3 regions of the Streptomyces sp. NPDC006326 genome follow, and region 1 is predicted to be linked to each of the others. Evidence: riboswitches for the same ligand, from Rfam matches in the RefSeq annotation. Region 1 holds a riboswitch; each other region holds the start of a gene.

Region 1 (7,812 bases):
TTCGAGACCATGCCGGCCCACCAGCTGGAGCTCGCGCTCTGGCTGGAGGCGGACCGGATGGGCTCGCTGCTGGCCGCCCTGGACGAGGAGTCCATGGAGAACCAGCGCGACGTGGTCAAGAACGAACGCCGGCAGCGGTACGACAACGTCCCGTACGGAACGGCCTTCGAGAAGCTGACCGCCCTCGCCTACCCCGAGGGCCACCCCTACCACCACACGCCGATCGGCTCGATGGCGGACCTGGACGCGGCCTCCCTGGAGGACGCCCGGAGCTTCTTCCGTACGTACTACGCGCCCAACAACGCGGTGCTGTCGGTGGTCGGCGACATCGACCCCGAGCAGACGCTCGCCTGGATCGAGAAGTACTTCGGCACCATCCCCGGCCACGACGGCAAGCAGCCGCCGCGCGACGGCACGCTGCCCGAGATCATGGGCCGCGAGCTGCGGGAGGAGATCACCGAGGAGGTCCCGGCCCGCGCGCTGATGGCCGCCTACCGGCTCCCGCACGACGGCACCCGCGAGTGCGACGCCGCGGACGTCGCGCTGACCATCCTCGGCGGCGGGGAGTCCTCCCGGCTGCACAACCGCCTGGTACGCCGCGACCAGAGCGCCGTCGCGGCGGGCTTCGGCATGCTGCGGCTCTCCGGCGCCCCCTCGCTGGGCTGGCTGGACGTGAAGACCTCCAGCGGCGTCGAGGTACCCGCGATCGAGGCGGCCGTCGACGAGGAGCTCGCGCGGTTCGCCGCCGAGGGCCCGACGGCCGAGGAGATGGAGCGCGCCCAGGCGCAGCTGGAGCGGGAGTGGCTGGACCGGCTGAGCACGGTGGCCGGCCGCGCCGACGAACTGTGCCGCTTCGCGGTGCTGTTCGGCGACCCGCAGCTCGCCCTGACCGCCGTCCAGCGCGTCCTCGACATCACCCCCGAGGAGGTGCAGGCCGTGGCCGCGGCCCGACTGCGCCCCGACAACCGCGCGGTGCTGGTGTACGAGCCGCTCGCGGCCGGCGAGGCCGACGGCTCCGCGGCGACCGAGACCGAGACCGAGAACGAGGGGGCGGAGCAGTGAGCGACACCGCAGCCGTCACGATGACCTTCCACCCGCAGCCGCAGGCCGGGCAGCCCAAGCCGTGGGCCTTCCCGGCACCCGAGCGCGGTGCGCTGCCCAGCGGCCTGACGGTGCTGCGCTGCCACCGGCCCGGCCAGAAGGTGATCGCCGTCGAGGTCAACCTCGCCGCCCCGCTGGACGCCGAGCCGCAGGGCCTGGACGGCGTGGCGACCATCATGGCCCGGGCGCTGTCCGAGGGCACCGACAAGCACTCCGCCGAGGAGTTCGCGGCCGAGCTGGAGCGCTGCGGCGCCACGCTCGACGCCCATGCCGACCACCCCGGCGTGCGGCTCTCGCTGGAAGTCCCGGCCTCCCGGCTGCCGAAGGCGCTCGGGCTGGTCGCCGATGCCCTGCGCGCGCCCGCCTTCGCCGACAGCGAGGTCGACCGGCTGGTGCGCAACCGGCTCGACGAGATCCCGCACGAGCTGGCCAACCCGCAGCGCCGGGCCGCCAAGGAGCTGTCCCGGCAGCTCTTCCCGGCCTCGCTGCGGATGTCGCGGCCCCGCCAGGGCACCGAGGAGACGGTCGCCCGGATCGACTCCGCGGCCGTACGCGCCTTCTACGAGGCGCACGTACGCCCCGCCACCGCCACCGCGGTGGTCGTCGGCGACCTGACCGGCATCGACCTGGACGCCGTCCTCGCCGACACGCTGGGCGCCTGGACCGGCAACACCGCGGCCCCGCACCCGGTGCCGCCGGTGACCGCCGACGACACCGGCCGCGTGATCATCGTGGACCGGCCCGGCGCGGTCCAGACGCAGCTGCTCATCGGCCGGATCGGGCCGGACCGCCACGACCGGGTCTGGGCGGCGCAGGTGCTCGGCACGTACTGCCTGGGCGGCACCCTCACCTCGCGCCTGGACAAGGTGCTGCGCGAGGAGAAGGGCTACACCTACGGCGTGCGCGCCTTCGGGCAGGTGCTGCGCTCCACCGCCGACGGCAAGGGCGCCTCGATGCTCGCCATCAGCGGCTCGGTGGACACGCCCAACACCGGCCCCGCGCTGGACGACCTCTGGAAGGTGCTGCGCACCCTCGCCGAGGGCGGCCTCACCGATGCCGAACGGGACGTGGCCGTACAGAACTTGGTGGGGGTGGCCCCGCTGAAGTTCGAGACGGCGGCCGCCGTCGCGGGCACCCTGGCCGACCAGGTCGAGCAGGAGCTTCCGGACGACTACCAGGCGCAGTTGTACGCCCAGCTGGCCGAAACCGGCACGGTGGAGGCGACTTCGGCGGTCCTGGCGGCCTTCCCGGTGGACCGCCTGGTCACGGTGCTGGTCGGTGACGCCGCGCAGATCGAGGAGCCGGTGCGGGCCCTCGGGATCGGCGAGGTGACCGTCGTCGGCAACTGACCGGCGCTTCCAGGGCTCCGGCGGGCTTGTCCGCCGGAGCCCTTTTTGTCTGTTTCGAGGAGAGCGGGCTCGTATGGGCTGTGGCGTACGCAACAAAAGAGCGCGTCTGTTTGGCGATTGACTGATGATCCGCCTAGCGTCGGGCGTGCTGTCCGTCAGTTGTACGCGCCGCACCCGCGGCACCGGGCAGCGATCGCCGAGTCCCCGTCAGGCGCGAGCCTGGGGAGCCGGGGACCCACATGCGTCCCTGGGGTGAATCGGACCGCCTCGTCAGAGGGGGCCCGTAGGAGACCTTCCTGCTCCGAACCCGTCAGCTAACCCGGTAGGCGAGAGGGAAGGAAAGGATCAGCCCCTTCATGGCGTTTGGCAGTCGTGCCGCCGGTAAGCACCGTGGTTCCAGCCGTCTGAGCCGCAAGACCGCCGGTTACGCCGGCATCGCCGCCCTCGCCACCACCGGTGTCGTGGGCTCCCTGGCCGGACCGGCGTTCGCCGCCTCGGACAAGGCTCCCTCGATGGAGGACACCGGCCTGAACGCCGTGGTCACCGCCGAGGACCTCGCGGGCGAGATCGAGGCCCAGGCCGAGGCGCAGCAGAACGCGGCCGATGCCGCCGCCGCCAAGGCGAAGGCCGAGGCCGACGCCAAGGCCCGCGCCGCCGAGGCCAAGCAGAAGGCCGAGGAGAAGGCCAAGGCGGAGCGCGAGGCCGCGGAGCGCGCGGCCCGCGAGGAGGAGCGCAAGCGCCTCAACACCTTCGTCTCCCCGCTCGACGACTCGTACGTCAGCACCCAGTACCACGCGGGCGGCGGCATGTGGTCCTCCGGCAGCCACACCGGCATCGACTTCCACGCGGCGTCCGGCACCTCGGTGCACGCGGTGGGCTTCGGCACCGTGGTCGAGGCCGGCTGGGGCGGCGCCTACGGCAACAACGTCGTCATCAAGCACAACGACGGCACGTACACCCAGTACGGCCACATGTCCTCGCTGAACGTCTCCGTCGGCGAGCAGGTCACCCCGGGCCAGCAGATCGGCCTGTCGGGCTCCACCGGCAACTCCAGCGGTCCGCACCTGCACTTCGAGGCCCGCACCGGCGCCAAGTACGGTTCGGACATCGACCCGGTCGCCTACCTGCGCCAGCACGGCGTCGACGTCTGACGGACGGGCCGGGCCCGCGACGCCCGCCCGCCGCGCACCACACCCTTTCGAAGACCCCGGCTCACCGAGCCGGGGTCTTCGCGTTGTGGCCGTAAATATCGGGGGAATTTCTTCCCATGCTCGGAAAATATCGCGTGTTGCAATAGAGTCGCGGTGTGGCCCACGAAGCCGCGCGAAATGACGTCGGCAGTCGGAAATAGGCGGAGGTCCGGTCTTGCGTATTCCTGCGCACACGGTATGCACAGCGATCCGCGACGACATCGTCTCCGGGGTGTTCGAACCGGGCGGCAGACTGACTGAGGAGGTCCTCGCCCGCCGGTACGGGGTCTCCCGGGTCCCCGTCCGCGAAGCGCTGCGCACCCTGGAGTCGGAGGGCTTCGTCACCACCCGGCGGCACGCGGGCGCGTGCGTCGCCGAGCCGACCGAGCAGGAGGCCGCCGACCTGCTGGAGGTACGGATGCTGCTGGAGCCGCTGGCGGCCGCCCGGGCGGCCCGCCGGCGCACGGAGGCCCATCTCAAGGTGCTGCGCGGCCTGGTGCGGCTGGGGCAGGAGCGGGCCAGGCGGGGTCAGGGGGAGGATCTGCGGGCCCTGGGCGGCTGGTTCCACGAGACGCTGGCCCAGGCCTCGGGCAGCCCGGGGCTGATCGCGCTGCTCATCCAGATGCGGCACAAGATCGCCTGGATGTACGCCGTCCAGGCGCCCGCGCGGCCGGTGGAGTCCTGGGCGGAGCACGGGGCGATCGTGGACGCGGTCGCGCGCGGGGACGCCGAGCGGGCCCGGGCGCTGACGGCGGTCCACGCCGAGCGGGCGGCGGGGGCGCACCGGCTGCGGGTGAGGACTTCGCAACCTGTCGTAAACACGGCAAGCGGTCACCATTAACAAAGCCCGTATACAAAGGGCGAGTGCACGCGCGACGGAAACGCTCGCGACGGAAATGCGCGTGACATGAATACGGGGGACGGAAATGCATGCGCCCGCGGGAGCGTGCATTTTCCCCGGGGGAATACGGCGAAGCCGCGGCCACCGCAATTCCGGTGGCCGCGGCTTCGCCGCGCGCGGACTGGAACCCGAAGGGCCGGGGATCAGACCGTCTCGGGGAGTTCCTCAAGGCCCTCGGCGACCAGCTTGGCGAGGCGGTCCAGGGCCGCCTCGGCACCCTCGGCCTCGGACGCGAGGACGATCTCCTCGCCACCCTGGGCGCCCAGGCCCAGCACCGCGAGCATGGACGCGGCGTTGACGGGGTTCCCGTCGGCCTTCGCGATGGTCACCGGGACCCCGGAAGCGGTCGTCGCGCGGACGAAGATCGAGGCGGGACGAGCGTGCAGGCCCTCGGCCCAGCCGACGTTGACGCGGCGCTCTGCCATGGTGATGCCCTTCAGGTTCTGGCGGGTTGTCTAGACCAGTCTCTCACGACGTCCCGAGTGCTCCGACCGACCTTCGGTCCCCTTCGTCCGCCGTTTGATGCTCCCCAGCTTGCACCGATTTGCCATGGCTTGCCTCATGTGCCGCGCAGGAGCCGTCGGGCCGGCACTGGCCTTAGGATCACCGCATGACCACCGCGTCGGACCCTTCGTACCCGGCCCACTGGGAGGCCGACGTCGTCCTGCGCGACGGCGGCACCGCCCGGATCAGGCCCATCACCACCGAGGACGCCGCCCGGCTGGTCAGCTTCTACGAGCAGGTCTCCGACGAGTCGAAGTACTACCGGTTCTTCGCGCCCTACCCCCGGCTCTCCGACCGCGACGTCCACCGCTTCACGCACCACGACTACGTGGACCGGGTCGGCCTCGCGGCGACCGTCGGCGAGGAGTTCATCGGCACCGTCCGCTACGACCGCATCGGCCCCGACGGCCGGCCCGCCTCCCTGCCCGCCGACGAGGCCGAGGTCGCCTTCCTCGTCCAGGACGCACACCAGGGCCGCGGGGTCGCCTCGGCGCTCCTCGAACACATCGGCGCGGTGGCCCGGGAGCGGGGCATCCGCCGGTTCGCCGCCGAGGTGCTGCCCGCCAACACCAAGATGATCAAGGTGTTCACGGACGCGGGCTATGAGCAGAAGCGCAGCTTCGAGGACGGCTCCGTCCGCCTCACCCTCGACCTCGAACCCACCGCGGAGTCCCTCGCCGTGCAGCGGGCCCGCGAACAGCGCGCCGAGGCGCGCTCGGTCCAGCGGCTGCTGACCCCCGGCTCGGTGGCGGTGATCGGAGTCAGCCGCTCCGGCGGCGGCATGGGCGCGGCGGCGCTGCGCAACCTCCGGGACAGCGGCTTCCACGGCCACCTCTACGCCGTGAACGAGGCCGTCACCACCGACCTGCTGGAGGGCGTGCGGGCCTACCGGGCACTCGCCGAGGTCGACGCCCCGGTCGACCTCGCCGTGATCGCGGTCCCCGCGGAGCGGGTGCCGGAGGCCGTGGCGGCCTGCGGGGAGCACGGGGTGCAGGGGCTGGTGGTGCTGTCCGCCGGGTACGGCGAGAGCGGTCCGGCCGGACTCGACCGGCAGCGCGAACTGGTGCGCCAGGTGCGCTCGTACGGGATGCGGCTGATCGGCCCCAATGCGTTCGGTGTGATCAACACCGCGCCGGAGGTGGAGCTCAACGCCTCGCTGGCCCCGGCTCCGGCGCCCCTGCGCGGCCGGATCGGGCTGTTCACCCAGTCCGGGGCGATCGGCATCTCGCTGCTGTCGGCGCTGCTCCGGCGTGGTGAGGGTCTCTCGTCGTTCGTCTCGGCGGGCAACCGGGCGGACGTCTCCGGCAACGACATCCTCCAGTTCTGGTACGACGACGAGGCCACCGACGTGGCGCTGATGTACCTCGAAACGCTGGGCAACCCGCGGAAGTTCACGCGCCTCGCCCGCCGGACGGCGGCCGTGAAGCCCGTGGTCGTCGCCAAGGGGGGCCGCCACACCCCGGCGGGGCACGTGGTGCCCGGGACCGGGCTGGCGGAGACCACCGTCTCGGCGCTGCTGCGGCAGGCGGGCGTGATCCGGGTCGACACGGTGACCGAGCTCGTGGACGTCGGACTGCTGCTGGCCTCGCAGCCGCTGCCGGACGGGCCGCGCGTGGCCATCCTCGGCAACTCCGAGTCGCTCGGCGTCCTCACCTACGACGCCTGCCTCACGCAGGGGCTGCGGCCGGGTACCCCGCTGGACCTGACGACGGCGGCCGGCCCGGCCGAGTTCCGCGCGGCGCTGTCCGCCGCGCTGTCCTCGGACACCAACGACGCGGTCATCGTCACGGCGATCCCGTCGGTCAGCGAGCGCCCCCTGGTGGACGACCTGGCCGGTGCGCTGCGTGAAGCGGTGGCCGAGCACCCCGGGAAGCCGGTGGCGGTGGTCCACGTGGAACTCGCCGACCTCGCGGACGCCCTGTCCCCGGCCGGGGGCTTCGCCGCCACCCCGCCCGCCCCGGAAGCCGCCACCCCGGCGGCGGCCAAAGCCGGCACCCCGGACCCCCGGCCCGAAACGGCGCCTCAGCCCCGCGCCGCGGCGGATGCGGTGCGCCTGCCGGCCTACCCCGCGGCCGAGCGGGCCGTACGGGCCGTGGCCGAAGCCGTGCGCTACGGGCAGTGGCGGCGGGCCAACGCCCACGCCGGCCAGGTGCCCGCGTACGAGGACATCGACGAGGCCGGAGCCGCGGCCCAGCTCGCCGGGCTGCTCGCCGGCGTCGGCGCGGACAGCGGCGCCCGTACCGAGCCCGGTTCCGAGCCCGCCACCGGGCCCGGGGCCGACTCCGGCGTGCTCACCCTCGGCGAGGCCGACGCCGCCGAGCTGCTCGCGCGCTACGGGATCCGGGTGCTGCCCACCCTGCCCGCACCCACCGCCGACGCCGCGGTACGGGCCGCCGAGACCCTCGGCTACCCCGTCGCGCTCAAGACCACCGCCCCGCACCTGCGCCACCGCGCCGACCTGGGCGGCGTACGCCTGGACCTGACGACCGAGGCCGAGCTGCGCCGCTCGTACGACGAACTGACCGACCTGCTCGGCACGCCCGCCGAGCTGCTCCCCGTCGTCCAGGCCATGGTGCCCCGCGGGGTCGACACCGTCGTGCGGTCCGTCATCGACCCGGCCGCGGGCGCCGTCCTCTCCTTCGGGCTCGCCGGGGTCGCCTCCGAGCTGCTCGGCGACACCGCCCACCGGCTCGTCCCGGCCACGGACCGGGACGCCGCCGGGCTGATCCGGTCCATCCGGACCGCTCCCCTCCTCTTCGGCTGGCGC
Region 2 (7,812 bases), on a different contig from region 1:
GGTCCTCGGAGACGCCCCAGCGCTCCAGGTGCGCCCCGACGCCCAGCGGGACCGCGAAGACCGTGTCCGTGCCGACCAGCGCCTTGATCGTCGGCAGGTCGAGGTGGTCGTAGTGGTCGTGGGAGATCACCACGGCGTCGACCGGTCCCAGCGAGGCCAGCGGCACCGGTACGGGGTGCAGTCGCCTGGGCCCGGCGAAGGGGAAGGGGGAACACCGCTCGCCCCAGACCGGGTCGAACAGCACGCGCCGTCCGTCGATCTCCGCGAGCACGCTGGAATGCCCCATCCACGTCAGGCGCAGTCCGCTGGCGGGCGGCTTCGCCAGCTCGGCGAGCGTCGTCGGGTAGACCGGGATCGGGGCGCCGGGGTTGCGCCGGATCCGGTGCTCCTTGTCGAAGTAGATCTTCGCGAACTCGCGCATCGAGCCGGAGGGCCTGGTCCGGGCCCCGAGCGGGTTCTGGAAGACGCCGTCGGCGAAGTTCGGCGAACGCTGGATCCGCTCCAGCCGTGCGCCGGACGGATCCGCGCCGAAGGATTCGGGCCGCAGGGCGCGCAACCGTGGACGCAGGGGACGGGAGCCGGTCAAAGCGCCTCCTGGGAGGATGGGGCGGAAGGGGCGGTCGTGGACCGTACGCCGGTCCACGCCCTTCCCAACGCACACCGGCCCCGAAGGATTCCGCTCCGCGCTCCCTTCCCTCCGGCTCCTCGCGCCGCACCGGCGACCACCGGCACTGCGGCGGCACCCGGACCGGCGCCTACAGCGGCAGCAGGTCGGGGCGCTTCGCCTCCACGTGGTCGCCGGAGGACTCCCCGCGCAGCCGTCGGCCGATCCAGGGGACCAGGTGCTCCCGCGCCCAGAGGATGTTGTCCCGGGTCACGTCCACCGAGCCGCGCGGCTGTTGGGGCGGCCACGGCTGGTCGGGGTCGGCCGGCACCTCCAGCCCCAGCACCTGGGCGGCGCGCAGCGCGACCCGGGTGTGCCCCTCGGGCGAGAGGTGCAGCCGGTCGTCGTCCCAAGCCCGCCGGTCCTGGACGGACCTCAGCGACCAGAGGTCGAGCACCGGGCACCCGTACCGGTCGGCGATGGCGCGCACGTGGGCGCTGTACGTCGCCACCTTGCCCCGCAGGTGCTTGAGGACCGGCACGCCACGGGTGTCGAAGCCCGTGGTGATCATCACCAGCCCGACCGCTCCGGTCAGGTCGGCGACGGCTGCCTCGAAGCGCTCCGCCACCGCGTCCGGGTCGCTGCCGGGTCGGATGATGTCGTTGCCGCCCGCGCAGAAACTCACCAGGTCCGGGGCGAGTTCCTTGGCCCTGGGCACCTGTTCGGCCACGATCTGGTCGAGGAGGCGTCCTCGCACGGCCAGGTTCGCGTACCGGAAGTCGTGTTCCTCGCGCTGATCGGCCAGGAGTACGGCCAGCCGGTCCGCCCAGCCGACAAAGCTCCCCCCGGGTCCCGGATCCCCCACGCCCTCGGTGAAGCTGTCCCCGATCGCCGCGTACGAGCCGATGGTCTTGAGTGTCGTCGTCGTCGCTGCCACGAGGCCTTATCCTTCACCCCGGCACGTGACCTACGCCACCGTAGGCAGGGGTTGACGGACCGTGATTTGTACCACGGGGCGGGTACGGAATAACAGCGCGTGAGGCCGGGACCCCCCTCGGGCCCCGGCCTCACGCGGGTCTGGACGCCTCCGCGGCTGCGGGTGGTGTCAGATGCTCACGCCCTTGGAGCGGAGGTAGGCCAGCGGGTCGATGTCCGAGCCGTAGGACGGGCCGGTGCGGATCTCGAAGTGCAGGTGCGGACCGGTCGAGTTGCCGGTGGAGCCGGAGAGGCCGATCTGCCGGCCCGCGGCCACGCTCTGGCCGACCGAGACGGACAGCTGCGACAGGTGGCCGTACTGGGAGTACTTGCCGTCCTCGTGCCGGATGACGACCTCGTTGCCGTACGCGCCGCCCCATCCGGCGGAGACCACAGTGCCGGCGCCGACCGCCTTGACGGAGGTGCCGGAGCTCGCGACGAAGTCGACACCGGTGTGGTAGCCGCTGGACCACATGGCGCCGGGCGTCTTGTACTGGGTGGAGATCCCGCCGCCGCCGACGGGGGCGACGAAGCCGGCGGCGGTGACCGTCCGGCTCTTCGCGGCGGGCGCGGGCGCGGCCTCGGCCGCGGCCTGCGGGGCCGGGGCCTTCCCCTTGGGCGCAGGGGCCTGCTTCTCGGCCGGCGCCTGCTTCTCGGCCGGCGCCTGCGGCCGGGCGGGTGCCTGCTCCCGGGCGGAGGCCTGCGGGGCGGCCCCGGCCCGGGCGCCGAGGGTCAGCTTGAGGCCGGGGTGGATCAGGGACGGGTCGGCGCCGACGGCCTCGCGGTTGTCGGCGTACAGCTGCTGCCAGCCGCCCGAGAGGTGGCGCTCGGCCGCGATCTCGGAGAGGCAGTCGCCGGGCACCACGGTGTAGACGGCCGGAGCGGCGGCGGGGGCGGCCTGGAGGGCGGCCGGAGCCTGGGGGGCCTGCACGGGGGCCGTGACGGGAGCCGCGGCCGGGGCGCCGGCCGCCTGGGCGCCTGCGGCTCCGATCAGCGGCAGGGCGAGGGCCGCGCCGCCGGTGCCGGCAACGGCGAAACCACGCGCGAGGGAGCGGGACTTGGGACGGCGGTGCTTACCCTTTGCAGGCATGGCGATTTCCTCTCCGTCGCCTGCGAGGTGAGCTGTCGGGTTCGGACTGGAGATGTCCGGCCGGACAGGAACAGCACCTGTACGGCTTCACCCCGAGCCGTCCGGAAGAAGGATCCGGAGCAGCGTCTTACCTGGTTCCCCCGCTCCTGCCGCGCGCGTGAATAGTCGGGTGCGGTTCCCGGATGGCGGCAGGATTCGGCGGTCCATCCGGATCGGTGGCGAACGTAATCCAGCCGCACCGCGCGGAACAAGCCACGAATTACCCAACACTTTCCCGGAAGTCGGGCATCGGCGGAATTCCGGTCACCCTGTGTCCATTCCGCGGGGACAACGGCCCCCTCCACAAGGCAATTCGAGTTCCGCGATCAGGCACGCACGGTCACCGTATGATCTGGCTCACGGGCGGGGACGCGATCCACCCTTCCGGGCAGGCAAGTTGTGGCCAAGTGGTCCAAATTCGGACATCCGCGACGATACGGAGGAGAATTCCGTGACCCAGCAGATACACCACACCCCACCGGTGGAGCCGGAGCTGGTCGGAGTACGCAACTTCCGTGACGTGGGCGGCCTGCCGACCACCGACGGGCGCAGGGTCAGGACGGGACGACTGTTCCGAAGCGGACATCTGGCACATGCCACCGAAAAAGATACGGAATTCCTCGCCGCGCTGGGCCTGCACACCGTCTTCGACTTCCGCAACGACGCGGACCATGCCCTGGAGGGCCTCGACGTCGACCTGCCGGGCGTCCGCAACGTCAACATCCCCCTGTCCGATCCGGCCGACGGACGGGAGTTCTGGACGATCGTCCGCGAGGGCGGGATCGACCAGCTCCGCGCGCTCCTCGGCGAGGGGAAGGCCGCCGCCCGGATGACCGCCTCCTACCGCTCTATGATCCGCAACCGCACCGCCGAGCACAGCCGGGTCGTGCACGCCCTCGCCGAGGACAGCGTCCCGGCCCTCATGCACTGCGCGGCCGGCAAGGACCGCGCCGGCCTGTCGATCGCCGTCACGCTGCTCGCGCTGGGCGTCGAGCGCGAGGCGATCACCGCGGACTACCTGGAGTCGAACGCCCCGCACCGCCGCTACCGGATGCGCCGCACCGGCGAGCCGTCCGAGGCCCGCTCCCCCGAGGTGCTGGAGCTGCTCGCCCCGCTCTTCGACGCCCGCGCGGAATACCTCACCGCCGCCTTCGACACCATCGACGACCACTGGGGCGGCCTCGACCGCTACCTGGCCGAGGGCCTCCGGCTCACTCCCGCGACCCTCGCCCGGCTGCGCGAGCAGCTGCTCGACCAGGGCCTGTGAGACCGGCCCCGCCCGCCCCAGCGGGGCGGGCGGGACGCCGTCAGCGGTTGCCGACGGCCTGCTTCACCAGCGTCCTGCCGAAGTCCCACATGAGTCCGCCGCCCCCGTGCGCCTCGTCCATCACCGCGCGGAAGGCGGTGACGAAGCGGTCGACGTCCGCCTCGTCGATGATCAGCGGCGGGATCAGCTTGATGACCTCCATGTGGTCGCCCGAGACCTGGGTGAGGATCCGGTGCTTCTGGAGCAGCGGCACCACGACCATCTGTGCGAAGAGCCCCTTGCGGGCCGCCTGGAGCATGGTCCACCGGCTGCGCAGGCCCAGCGAGTCCGGGCGGCCGAACTCGATGCCGATCATCAGGCCGCGCCCCCGTACCTCGTGGAGCAGCTCGTACTCGCCCACCAGCGCCGTGAGGCGGCCGCGCAGCAGGTCCCCCGTCGCGCGGGCGCGGGCGACCACCGACTCGTCCTCCATGACGGAGAGCACCGCCAGTCCGGCCGCCATCGCCTGGGCGTTGGAACCGAAGCTCGCGGAGTGCACGAGCACCCGGTCCATGGACGAGTAGACCTTCTTGAAGATCCAGTCCTTGCCCAGGGTCGCGCCGACCGGCACGTAGCCGCCCGACAGCGCCTTCGCCACGCACACCAGGTCCGGCTCCACGCCCGGCTCGTGCTGGTAGGCGTAGAAATCACCGGTGCGTCCGAGGCCGGTCTGCACCTCGTCCGCGATCAGCAGCGCCTTGTGCCGGCGCAGCAGTGCCTGGGCGCCGGACAGGAAACCGGGCGGGGCGGCGAGTACGCCCTTGCCCTGGACCGGCTCGACCACGAGGGCGGCGACGTCTCCGCGCGCCAGCTCCCGCTCCAGGGCGGCCAGGTCGCCGAGCGCGATCGCCGTGTCGGGCAGCAGCGGTGCGAAGCCGTCCCGGAAGCCGGCCTCTCCGTTGACGGAGAGCGAGCCGGTGGTGAGCCCGTGGAAGGCGTGGTCGCAGTAGAGGATCCTGGGCCGTCCCGTGGCGTACCGGGCGAACTTCAGGGCGGTCTCCACCGCCTCGGTGCCGCTGTTGCCGAAGAAGACCCGGTCCAGGTGGGGGCTGTACGTGAGCAGCTTCTCGGCCAGCAGTCCGGGCAGCGGCTGGCAGTCGAAGCGGGTGAGGTCGGCGAGCTGGGCGTCGAGGACGTCGTGCAGGGCCCGGCGGACGACCGGGTGGTGCCGGCCCAGCCCCATCACCCCGAATCCGGCGAGCATGTCGAGGTAGTCGTTGCCCTCGGCGTCCCAGAAGTGGGCGCCCTCGGCCCGCTCGTAGACCTTGTCGAAGCCGATGGTGTGCAGCATCCTCGGCAGCTGGTGGTTGAGGTGGCGTGCGTGCAGCTCGTAGCGCTCGGCGCCGCGCTCGGCCAGCAGGGCGCCGAGGTCGAAGCCCTTGCCCCGGCCGCCCTCCCCCGGGTGGCCGGTGCTCATGCCGACGCGTCCCGGTTGGCGGCGATCGTCTCCCGGGCGGCGCGCAGGGATTCCTTGAGCGAGCCCATGGTGGCGAGGACGGCGGTCGGCTCGTAGCCGCAGTGCGCCATGCAGTTCGCGCACCGCGGGTCCTTTCCGCGGCCGTACTTGCTCCAGTCGGTTTCCTCGATCAGTTCCCGGTACGTGGGCACGTAGTCGTCGCTCATCAGGTAGCAGGGGCGCTGCCAGCCGAAGAGGGAGTAATTGGGAATGGCCCAGGCGGTGCAGGGGAAATCGACCCGGCCTTCCAGGAAGTCCAGGAAGAGCGGCGAGTGGTTGAGCCGCCACCGCCGCCGGTTTCCGCCCGCGAAGGCCTTCCTGAAGAGTTCCCGGGTCTGTTCGACGCCCAGGAAGTGCTCCTGGTCGGGGGCCTTTTCGTAGGCATAGGCGGGCGAGATCATCATCTCGTCGACCTTCAGGTCGTCGTTGAGGTAGTTGAGCACCTCGATGATGGTCTGCGGGGTGTCCGTGTTGAAGAAGGTGGAGTTGGTGGTCACGCGGAAGCCGCGCCTCTTCGCCTCCTTGATGGCGGCGACCGCCTCGTCGAAGACGCCTTCCTTGGCCACCGACTCGTCGTGCCGCTCGCGCAGCCCGTCGATGTGGACGGCGAAGGCGAAGTAGGGGGACGGGGTGAACTTCTCGATCTTCTTGCGGAGCAGCATCGCGTTGGTGCAGAGGAAGACGTACTTGCGCCTCGCGACCAACTGCCGCACGATCTCGTCGATCTGCGGGTGCATCAGGGGCTCGCCGCCCGCGATGGACACCATGGGCGCGCCGGACTCCAGGACGGCGCCGACCGCCTGGGCGACCGGCATGCGCTGCTTGAGCACCCCGGCCGGGTGCTGGATCTTCCCGCACCCCTCGCAGGCCAGGTTGCAGGCGTAGAGCGGCTCCAGCTCGACGATCAGCGGGAACTTCTCACGCTTGCGGAGCTTCTGTTCGAGAAGATAGGTCCCGACCCTGATGGACTGTCGCAGCGGCATGGCCATCTGGCTCACCTCCTGGGGAGCAGCAAAGAACGGTGCCAGTCATAAAACGCGGGCAGTACGGCACGCAGTACGCGGAAGGCCGATATTCCACCGCGGACGGTGCCGATGCGGACGAGCTCATGCTCCGGAGCGTCCACGATCACCCGGACGGCCGCAACCGGACGGCCGGGACCGCGTGCGGTGCCTCTCGCGGTCCAGAGGGTGGCCGCCGACTCCATGTCGACCGCGATGGCGTCGGTGGCCCGCAGGTGTGCGCGCTGCTGGCCGCGGACGACGTGGTCGGATCCGGTCAGGGCGCCGGTGTGCACGGTCCGGCCGGGGGCGGCCCGGGCGAGCGCCTCGGCGAGCAGGGCGGTCCCGTCGCACGGGACGGTGCCCCGGGGGTCGCGGGTCTCGTCGGCGACGACCAGGTCGCCGGGGTGCATGCCGGGGACCAGCCCGGCGCAGAACCCGGTGGCGAGGACGGCGGCCCCGCTCAGGCCCGGCTCCGCGAGCGCCCGGCCGACGGCCCGCTCGGCGGCGCGCGGGCCCATGCCCGTACGCAGCAGGGCATAGCCCTCGGGGGCGCGGCGGGGCCCGCGGTCGCCGCCGCTGCGCAGGGCCGCCTGCTCGATGCGCAGGGCGCAGGCCACCAGCAGCGGCAGCCCGGGGCTCATCAGCCCTCCCCCGGCGCAAACGGTTCCCCGTACAGGTAGCGGCCGAGCGCGGTGAGCGGGAACACCTGCCGGTAGAGGTGGTAGTTGATGGAGAAGTCCCAGGGGAAGCCGGTGCCGGTGAAGTACGGCTCGTCCCAGGAGCCGTCCTCGCGCTGGCCGTCCACCAGGTACGCGATGCCGCGCTCCACGGCCTTCGACTCCCGCTCCCCCGCCGAGAGCAGCGCCATCAGGGCCCAGGCGGTCTGCGAGGGGGTCGAGGCGCCGCGGCCCGCCCACTGGGGGTCCTTGTAGGAGCGCTGGTCCTCGCCCCACCCGCCGTCCTCGTTCTGTACGGTCTCCAGCCAGCGCACCGCCCGCCGGATCGCGGGATGCGCCGGGGCGATCCCCGCGGTGGTCAGCGCGGGGACCACCGAGCCCGTCCCGTAGACGTAGTTGGTGCCCCAGCGGCCGAACCAGCTGCCGTTGGGCTCCTGTTCGGCGAGCAGCCAGGCGATGCCGCGGCGGGTGCGGGGGTCGGCGGCCCTGCCCTCGACGGCGAGCATCTCCACCACGTGGGCAGTGACGTCGGCCGACGGCGGGTCGATGACCTCGCCGAAGTCGCAGAAGGGCAGGCGGTTGGGGAAGGGGCTGGTGTTGTCGGCGTCGAAGGCGCCCCAGGCGCCGTTGCGCGACTGCATGCCGAGGTTCCAGGAGACGC
Region 3 (7,812 bases), on a different contig from region 1:
ATCGATCACCGCACGGCCTTGTGCACCGACGCACAATCTCCCGGCCTTGGAGGCTCCTTTGCACCGTCGCACAGCGCTCTCCGTCTCCGCCGCCCTCCTCGTGGCGGCTCCCCTGCTGTCCGCCTGCTCGGGTCAGGCCCGCCCCGGCACCGCGGCCGTCGTCGGCGGCGAGCGGATCACCACCTCGGCACTCCAGGCCCAGGTCAACGACGTCCGCGCCGCGCAGAACCGTTCCGGGGAGGCCGCAGCCCAGCTCATCCAGTCCACGCCGGGCCTGGAGCGGATCAAGCTCAACAAGATGATCCAGACCGCGGTGCTGGAGCGCGCCGCGAAGGACGCCGGCGTGAGCGTCAGCGACAAGGAGATCGGCGACCTGCGCAAGGCCCAGCTGGAGCAGGCGGGCGACGCCGGCAAACTGGAGCAGGCCGCCCTCCAGCAGGCCAGTCTCGCCCCCGGCCAGCTCGACGCGGACGCCCGCTTCAAGCTGCTGCGCGACAAGCTGTTCGACCACTACGGCAGCCAGGACAAGGCCGTCGTACAGCTCGCGGCCGCCGCGAAGGCGCTGCACATCGAGGTCAACCCGCGCTACGGCGTCTGGGACCCGCAGCAGATCGTGCTCGGGGACCAGGACACCCCGTGGATCGTCCAGCGGACCCGGCCCGACCAGCCCCCCGCCGGAGCCTGAGCCGCCGCCGCGGAGGTAGGTTCGGAGGGTGAATGACGACGCCCCCTCCGAACCCGCCGAGCCCACCGGCCGCATCGTCCTGCTGACCGCCAGCCACCGGGTCGCGCCCGGCCTGCTGTCCTGGCCGGCCTGGCAGACCCTGCGCGCCGCGGACCGGGTGCTGTGCGCCGACCCGGACCACCCGCAGCTGCCCTACCTGCGCGAGGCGGGCATCGTCGTCGAGCGGGAGAGCCCCGATGCGCAGGGCCTGGTCGAGGCCTGCGCCGGCGGGCGCACCGTCGTGGTGCTGCCGAGCGGCGAGGGCGACCGGCGGCTGACCGACGGGCTGGCCCGGCTCGCCGGCTCCGGCCGGGTCGCCATGCCCGACCTGGAACTGCTGCCCGGGTCCTACGACCTGCCCGGCGCCCGCCTCCTCGACCTGGTCCAGGTGATGGACCGGGTCCGCCGGGAGTGCCCGTGGACCTCGGCACAGACCCACGAAGGGCTCGTGAAGTACGCCATCGAGGAGGCGTACGAGCTGGTGGAGGCCATCGAGGCCGGCGAACGCGAGGAACTGCGCGAGGAGCTCGGCGACGTGCTGCTCCAGGTGGTCTTCCACGCGCGCATCGCCCAGGAGGACCCCGAGGAGCCGTTCTCCATCGACGACGTGGCCGGGGGCCTCGTCGAGAAGCTGATCCACCGCCATCCGCACGTCTTCGGGGACGCCGAGGCGCGGACCGCGCAGGACGTCCACGCGCACTGGCAGCGCACCAAGGCCGTCGAGAAGCAGCGGGAGTCCGTCACCGACGGGATCCCGCTGGGCCAGCCGGGCCTGGCGCTCGCCGCCAAGCTCGCCGGCCGGGTCCGCGCGGGCGGTGTGCCCGTGGAGCTGCCCCGGGGCGAGGGCATCGGCTACGAGCTGCTCGCGCTGGCGGCGCGGGCGGAGGCCGAGGGAGTCGACCCCGAGACGGCCCTGCGCGCGGCGGCCCGGACCTACCGCGCCGCGATCCGCGCCGCGGAGGGCCTCTCGGCGTAGGGCTTCGGCGGCGCGGGATACCGTCGGGGCGTGCACGAGCCGAACTCCGCAGCCTCCGCAGACCGCACTCCTCCGCAGGGCCCCACCCTGTTCGACTGGGAGTTCGCGACCGACCCGTATCCCGCGTACGCCTGGCTGCGCGAGCACTCCCCGGTGCACCGCACCAAGCTCCCCAGCGGGGTCGAGGCCTGGCTGGTCACCCGGTACGCCGACGCCCGCCAGGCCCTGGCCGACCAGCGGCTCAGCAAGAACCCGGTGCACCACGCGGAGCCGGCGCACGCCAAGGGCAAGACCGGGATCCCGGGGGAGCGCAAGGCGGAGCTGATGACGCACCTGCTCAACATCGACCCGCCGGACCACACCCGGCTGCGGCGGCTGGTGTCGAAGGCGTTCACCCCGCGCCGGGTCGCCGAGTTCACCCCGCGCGTGCAGGAGCTGACCGACCACCTCATCGACCGGTTCGCCGGCCGGGGCGAGGCGGACCTGATCCACGAGTTCGCCTTCCCGCTGCCCATCTACGCCATCTGCGAGATGCTCGGCGTCCCGCGCGAGGACCAGGACGACTTCCGCGACTGGGCGGGGATGATGATCCGCCACGGCGGCGGCCCGCGCGGCGGGGTCGCCCGGTCCGTGAAGCAGATGCGGACCTATCTCGGCGAACTCATCCACCGCAAAAGGGATGATCTGGGCCATGACCTCATTTCGGATCTGATCCGGGCGAGCGACCACGGCGACCACCTGACCGAGGCCGAGGCCACCGCCATGGCCTTCATCCTGCTCTTCGCCGGGTTCGAGACCACTGTCAACCTCATCGGCAACGGCGTCCACTCCCTCTTCATGAACCCGGACCAGCGCGTGCGCCTGCAGGCCTCGCTCGCCGCCGGGGAGCGGTCCCTGCTGGAGACCGGCGTGGAGGAGCTGCTGCGCTACGACGGCCCCGTGGAGCTGGCCACCTGGCGGTTCGCCACCGAGCCGCTGACCCTCGGCGGGCAGGACGTCGAGGCCGGCGACCCGGTCCTGGTCGTCCTCGCGGCCGCCGACCGGGACCCCGGGCGGTTCGCCGATCCGGACACCCTGGACCTCGCCCGGAGTGACAATCAGCACCTCGGTTACGGGCACGGCATCCACTACTGCCTGGGCGCTCCGCTCGCGCGACTCGAAGGACAGACCGCGCTTGCGACTTTGCTCACGCGTCTGCCGGATCTGGAACTCGCCGTTCCGTCAACGGAGCTGCGCTGGCGCGGCGGACTGATCATGCGTGGCCTGCGCACTCTTCCCGTTCGCTTCACACCCCGGAACGAGTGAACGCGAACTGATCGGAAGTCAGTTTCCGACCGAACTTGTGACAATCGTGAGAAGGCCGCTAGGTTCTGCCGTTACCCAGCCGTTATGCGAAAGGTGCAGCTCATGCGTTCCGGGAACGGCCGCCACAGACGCCCCCGCCAGGTGCCCGCGATTGTCGTCACCGCCGGAGTCACCGGCTCCGCGTTGGCCCTGCCCCTGCTCGCCGCCACCGGCGCGAGCGCGGCGGACGCCTCCACGTGGGACAAGGTCGCAGAGTGCGAGAGTGGCGGCTCCTGGAGCGCCAACTCGGGCAGCGGTGCTTACGGCGGACTCCAGTTCACCCAGGAGCAGTGGAACAACGCGGGCGGCCTCACCTACGCCGAGCGCCCCGACCTCGCCAGCCGTTCCCAGCAGATCGCCGTCGCCGAGCAGGTGCTGGCCTCCCAGGGCCCCGGAGCCTGGCCGCTGTGCGCCGCCGGGGCCGGGCTGACCCAGGAGGCGCCCGCCGCCGCGGTGGACCCGGGTACGCCCGGCACCCACGGGCCGATCGCCCCCACCCCCTCGCGCCCGGACGATTCCGTCCCGGCCGGCGGTTCCGGCGCGCCCGCCAAGGACTTCGGGGCCCCGACCCCGACCCCGGACCCCTCGTTCACGCTCCCCGCGGCGCCGCTCGCGCCCTCCAGCGGACTGCCCGTCATGCCCGCCCCGGACGACCCGGCCACGATCCCGGTGTTCCCCGGAGACCCGACGACCACCCCGGTCCCCACGCCGACGCCCCCGACGCCGACCCTCCCGGCCGACCCGACCGCCCCGGTGTCGCCGGCCGATCCGGCGAACCCCTCGGCGCCCGTTCCGGCCGACCCGACCGCCCCCGCGGCCCCCACCGCCCCGGGCGCCCCCGGCGACCCGGCGGCCACCGGGGATGCCGGGGCCACCGGCAAGCACCGTGGTGCGCCCGCGCAGGAGACCCCGGCCCCTTCTGACGCCGCGTCGGAGCCCACGTACACCGTCAAGTCGGGCGACAGCCTGGCCACCATCGCGGTTGCCAAGGGGGTCAAGGGCGGGTGGAGCGCGCTCTACCAGGCCAATGAGCAGGTCATCGGCGAGGACGCCAACCTGATCACGCCCGGGCAGAATCTGGATCTAACCCAGCAATAGGGGCAGTTCGGGCGCCCGGAAGGCGCTGAATGTCCGTAATCGGCAAGTGAGACATGTGTCTCTTCCGGTCAACTGGCGTGTCACGCCCTGCGCCTTCCGCAAACCCCGTCCTCACCTGCGCAAACACCCCTAAGAGGGACGCAAGTAGGGGCCGTTTCTCCCCGATGTCGCGCGTTGAACATCGGGGAGGGACCTGTCTACCTTCTGAACCGCCCGCCACCGCGGGCCCCTTCGACCGCATCGCCGAATCCTGCCGGCGGACGGAGGGAACAGTCGTCGCGTCAAGCGCCGAAGGCAGGAGCGGGGGACCCAAGGTAAGTGCCGGGCCCGGCCATTGAGAGATGGTCAGGAACGGCTTGGGGTGAAGCCGCGCGCCAGCCGCGCGGCCGGGCACCATCGGCCCGAACCCGACAGCTCACCTCGCAGGCGTCGGTGAGGAGAACTCCATGCTGCTTTCCGGCAAGGGCAAGCACCGCCGCGCCTCCAAGGCCGCTCGCATCGTCACGCTCGCCGGCGTCACCGGCGTCGCCGTCGCGGCACCCCTGATGGCGGCCGGCTCGGCCAGCGCCGCGACCGCCTCCGAGTGGGACCGCGTCGCGCAGTGCGAGTCCGGCGGCAACTGGGCCATCAACACGGGCAACGGCTACTACGGCGGCCTGCAGTTCTCGTCCTCCACCTGGGCCGCGTACGGCGGCAAGGCGTACGCCGCGCAGGCCAACCAGGCCTCCAAGGCCCAGCAGATAGCCATCGCCGAGAAGGTCCTCAAGGGCCAGGGCAAGGGCGCCTGGCCGTCCTGCGGCGTCGGCCTGTCGAACTCCTCCTACACCGGTGGTGCCACCGACACCCCGAAGAAGACGGAGCAGAAGACCCAGCCGCAGAAGACGCAGCCGAAGAAGACCGAGCCGAAGAAGACGGAGCCCAAGCGCGCCGAGGCGCCGACCACCCGCTCCGAGCGCTCCGAGGCCCCGGCCCCCGCGCCGGCCGGCAACGGCTCGTACGAGGTCAAGACCGGCGACACCCTCAGCACCATCGCCGAGGCCAACGGCGTCAAGGGCGGCTGGGAGAAGCTCTTCGAGCTGAACAAGGACACCGTCAAGGACGCCGACCTGATCTTCCCGGGGCAGAAGCTGAAGCTCGCCTGACCCCCCCGCACGCACTCCCTGCCGCCCGGCGCGTCTCCGCACGCGCCGGGCGGCGGCGCGTGCAGGTCCACGGCCGCGGGAGCGGGCGTGATCAAGGCCTTGACCAGGGTCCCTATGTCCCGGAAGAGGGGTATTCGGGCCCTTTTTCGTCCCAGGAGCCGGGCGGTCGGGCGGCCCAGTGCCCGGAGCCGGTTAGGCTCTAGTCGGCAGGGCCGTCCACCGGCTCACCGCCACCGCACATCCAGCGTCACATCCCAGAAGGAGATGCTCGTGCCGTCCATCGACGTCGTCGTAGCCCGGGAAATCCTGGACTCCCGAGGCAACCCCACGGTCGAGGTCGAGGTGGGCCTCGACGACGGCAGCACCGGCCGTGCTGCCGTCCCGTCCGGCGCCTCCACCGGTGCCTTCGAGGCCATCGAGCTCCGCGACGGTGACCCCAACCGCTACATGGGCAAGGGTGTCGAGAAGGCCGTCCTCGCGGTCATCGAGCAGATCGGCCCGGAGCTCGTCGGCTACGACGCCACCGAGCAGCGGCTGATCGACCAGGCCATGTTCGACCTGGACGCCACCGACAACAAGGGCTCGCTCGGCGCCAACGCCATCCTCGGCGTCTCCCTCGCCGTCGCGCACGCCGCGTCCGAGGCCTCCGACCTCCCCCTCTTCCGCTACCTCGGCGGCCCGAACGCGCACCTGCTGCCCGTTCCGATGATGAACATCCTCAACGGTGGGTCGCACGCCGACTCCAACGTGGACATCCAGGAGTTCATGATCGCCCCGATCGGCGCGGAGTCCTTCTCCGAGGCGCTGCGCTGGGGCGCGGAGGTCTACCACACCCTCAAGAAGGTCCTCCACACCAAGGGCCTGTCCACCGGCCTGGGCGACGAGGGCGGCTTCGCCCCGAACCTGGAGTCCAACCGCGCCGCGCTCGACCTCATCATCGAGGCCATCAAGCAGGCCGGCTACACCCCGGGCAAGGACATCGCGCTCGCGCTCGACGTCGCCGCGTCCGAGTTCTACAAGGACGGCAAGTACGAGTTCGAGGGCCAGTCCCGCTCGGCCGCCGAGATGACCGACTACTACGCCGAGCTCGTCGAGGCGTACCCGCTGGTCTCCATCGAGGACCCGCTGTTCGAGGACGACTGGGCCGGCTGGAAGACCATCACCGACCGCCTGGGCGCCAAGGTCCAGATCGTCGGTGACGACCTGTTCGTCACCAACCCGGAGCGCCTGGCCCGTGGTATCGAGGAGGGCTCCGCCAACGCCCTGCTCGTCAAGGTGAACCAGATCGGTTCGCTGACCGAGACCCTCGACGCCGTCGAGATGGCCCAGCGCAACGGCTTCAAGTGCATGATGTCGCACCGCTCCGGCGAGACCGAGGACGTCACCATCGCCGACCTCGCCGTCGCCGTGAACTGCGGCCAGATCAAGACCGGCGCCCCGGCCCGCTCGGACCGCGTCGCCAAGTACAACCAGCTGCTGCGCATCGAGGAGATCCTCGACGACGCCGCCGTGTACGCGGGCCGCAGCGCGTTCCCGCGCTTCAAGGGCTAATTGCGCCCTCGCCTCCGTACGTCCCCGCACTCGGTCCCGTACCGTGTGCGGGGACGTATTGCGTAGTGCGTGCACAGGGGAGGCGGGACCATGGCCGGGAACCGGGATCGGTTCTCCACCTTCTCCACCGCGACCAGGCTCAAGCAGCTCGGCGAGCGGACCGCCGCGCACGTCTACCGCTCCCAGAGCCGCCGTCAGGTGCGGCGCAGCCGGCTGACCGGCCGGGCCGCGCTCCTCGTGCTCGTCCTCTGTACGCTGGTCGTCGCCCTCGCCTATCCGATGCGCCAGTACGTCTCCCAGCGCTCGGAGATCGCGGAGCAGCGGCGGGCGGCCGAGGCGGCGAGCCGGCGCCTCGAACGCCTCCGCGACGAGAAGGCCCGCTGGCAGGACAACGCATACGCGGAGCAGCAGGCCCGCAAACACCTGCACTTCGTACGCCCGGGCGAGATCAGCTACATCATGACCGACCCCGGGGCCGAGGCCGCCGAGCGGCACCGCAGCGGACAGGCCGGCTCCGACCGGCCCTGGTACTCCAACGTCTGGGACGGCGTCGACAAGGCCGACCGTCCCGGGGACTGAGCGGCAGCCGGCCGTCCCGGCAGTACCAGGCAGCACCACCGGCGAGCAGTACCAGCACCCATCCACGAGAACGAAGAGACTTCCTCCAGGCATGCAGACGCCCCCGCCCCAGACCGACCGGACCGAGCCGACCGACGCGGACATCGAGGCGTTCGAGCAGCAGCTCGGCCGCCCGCCGCGCGGGCTGCGCGCCATCGCCCACCGCTGCCCGTGCGGCCAGCCGGACGTGGTGGAGACCGCCCCCCGGCTGCCCGACGGCACGCCCTTCCCGACGCTGTACTACCTGACGTGCCCGCGCGCGGCCTCCGCGATCGGCACGCTGGAGGCCAACGGCGTGATGAAGGAGATGCAGGCCCGGCTCGCCGAGGACCCCGAGCTCGCCGCCGCCTACCGGGCCG

The links. Region 1 has a riboswitch for cyclic di-AMP ahead of ABZ128_RS14485 (M23 family metallopeptidase). Riboswitches for the same ligand answer to the same signal wherever they lie in the genome.
Region 2: another riboswitch for cyclic di-AMP. It lies ahead of ABZ128_RS15085 (peptidoglycan DD-metalloendopeptidase family protein); the one in region 1 lies ahead of ABZ128_RS14485 (M23 family metallopeptidase).
Region 3: another riboswitch for cyclic di-AMP. It lies ahead of ABZ128_RS26720 (transglycosylase family protein); the one in region 1 lies ahead of ABZ128_RS14485 (M23 family metallopeptidase).

The regions. Positions count from the first base shown of each region.
Region 1 is NZ_JBEXRC010000015.1:8,915-16,726, forward strand. Features, by position in the region: gene ABZ128_RS14475 (pitrilysin family protein) at 1-1,062, shown strand, start outside; gene ABZ128_RS14480 (pitrilysin family protein) at 1,083-2,450, shown strand; cyclic di-AMP (ydaO/yuaA leader) riboswitch at 2,635-2,794, shown strand; gene ABZ128_RS14485 (M23 family metallopeptidase) at 2,807-3,601, shown strand; gene ABZ128_RS14490 (GntR family transcriptional regulator) at 3,816-4,481, shown strand; gene ABZ128_RS14495 (HPr family phosphocarrier protein) at 4,685-4,966, opposite strand; gene ABZ128_RS14500 (GNAT family N-acetyltransferase) at 5,152-7,812, shown strand, end outside.
Region 2 is NZ_JBEXRC010000016.1:29,605-37,416, reverse strand. Features, by position in the region: gene ABZ128_RS15095 (MBL fold metallo-hydrolase) at 1-586, opposite strand, end outside; gene ABZ128_RS15090 (SGNH/GDSL hydrolase family protein) at 756-1,541, opposite strand; gene ABZ128_RS15085 (peptidoglycan DD-metalloendopeptidase family protein) at 1,710-2,669, opposite strand; cyclic di-AMP (ydaO/yuaA leader) riboswitch at 2,674-2,880, opposite strand; gene ABZ128_RS15080 (tyrosine-protein phosphatase) at 3,160-3,975, shown strand; gene ABZ128_RS15075 (aspartate aminotransferase family protein) at 4,016-5,431, opposite strand; gene hpnH (adenosyl-hopene transferase HpnH) at 5,428-6,459, opposite strand; gene ABZ128_RS15065 (1-hydroxy-2-methyl-2-butenyl 4-diphosphate reductase) at 6,465-7,115, opposite strand; gene shc (squalene--hopene cyclase) at 7,115-7,812, opposite strand, start outside.
Region 3 is NZ_JBEXRC010000040.1:49,316-57,127, reverse strand. Features, by position in the region: gene ABZ128_RS26740 (SurA N-terminal domain-containing protein) at 59-685, shown strand; gene ABZ128_RS26735 (nucleoside triphosphate pyrophosphohydrolase) at 714-1,700, shown strand; gene ABZ128_RS26730 (cytochrome P450) at 1,731-3,005, shown strand; gene ABZ128_RS26725 (transglycosylase family protein) at 3,108-4,142, shown strand; cyclic di-AMP (ydaO/yuaA leader) riboswitch at 4,419-4,586, shown strand; gene ABZ128_RS26720 (transglycosylase family protein) at 4,589-5,284, shown strand; gene eno (phosphopyruvate hydratase) at 5,549-6,835, shown strand; gene ABZ128_RS26710 (septum formation initiator family protein) at 6,926-7,414, shown strand; gene ABZ128_RS26705 (DUF501 domain-containing protein) at 7,506-7,812, shown strand, end outside.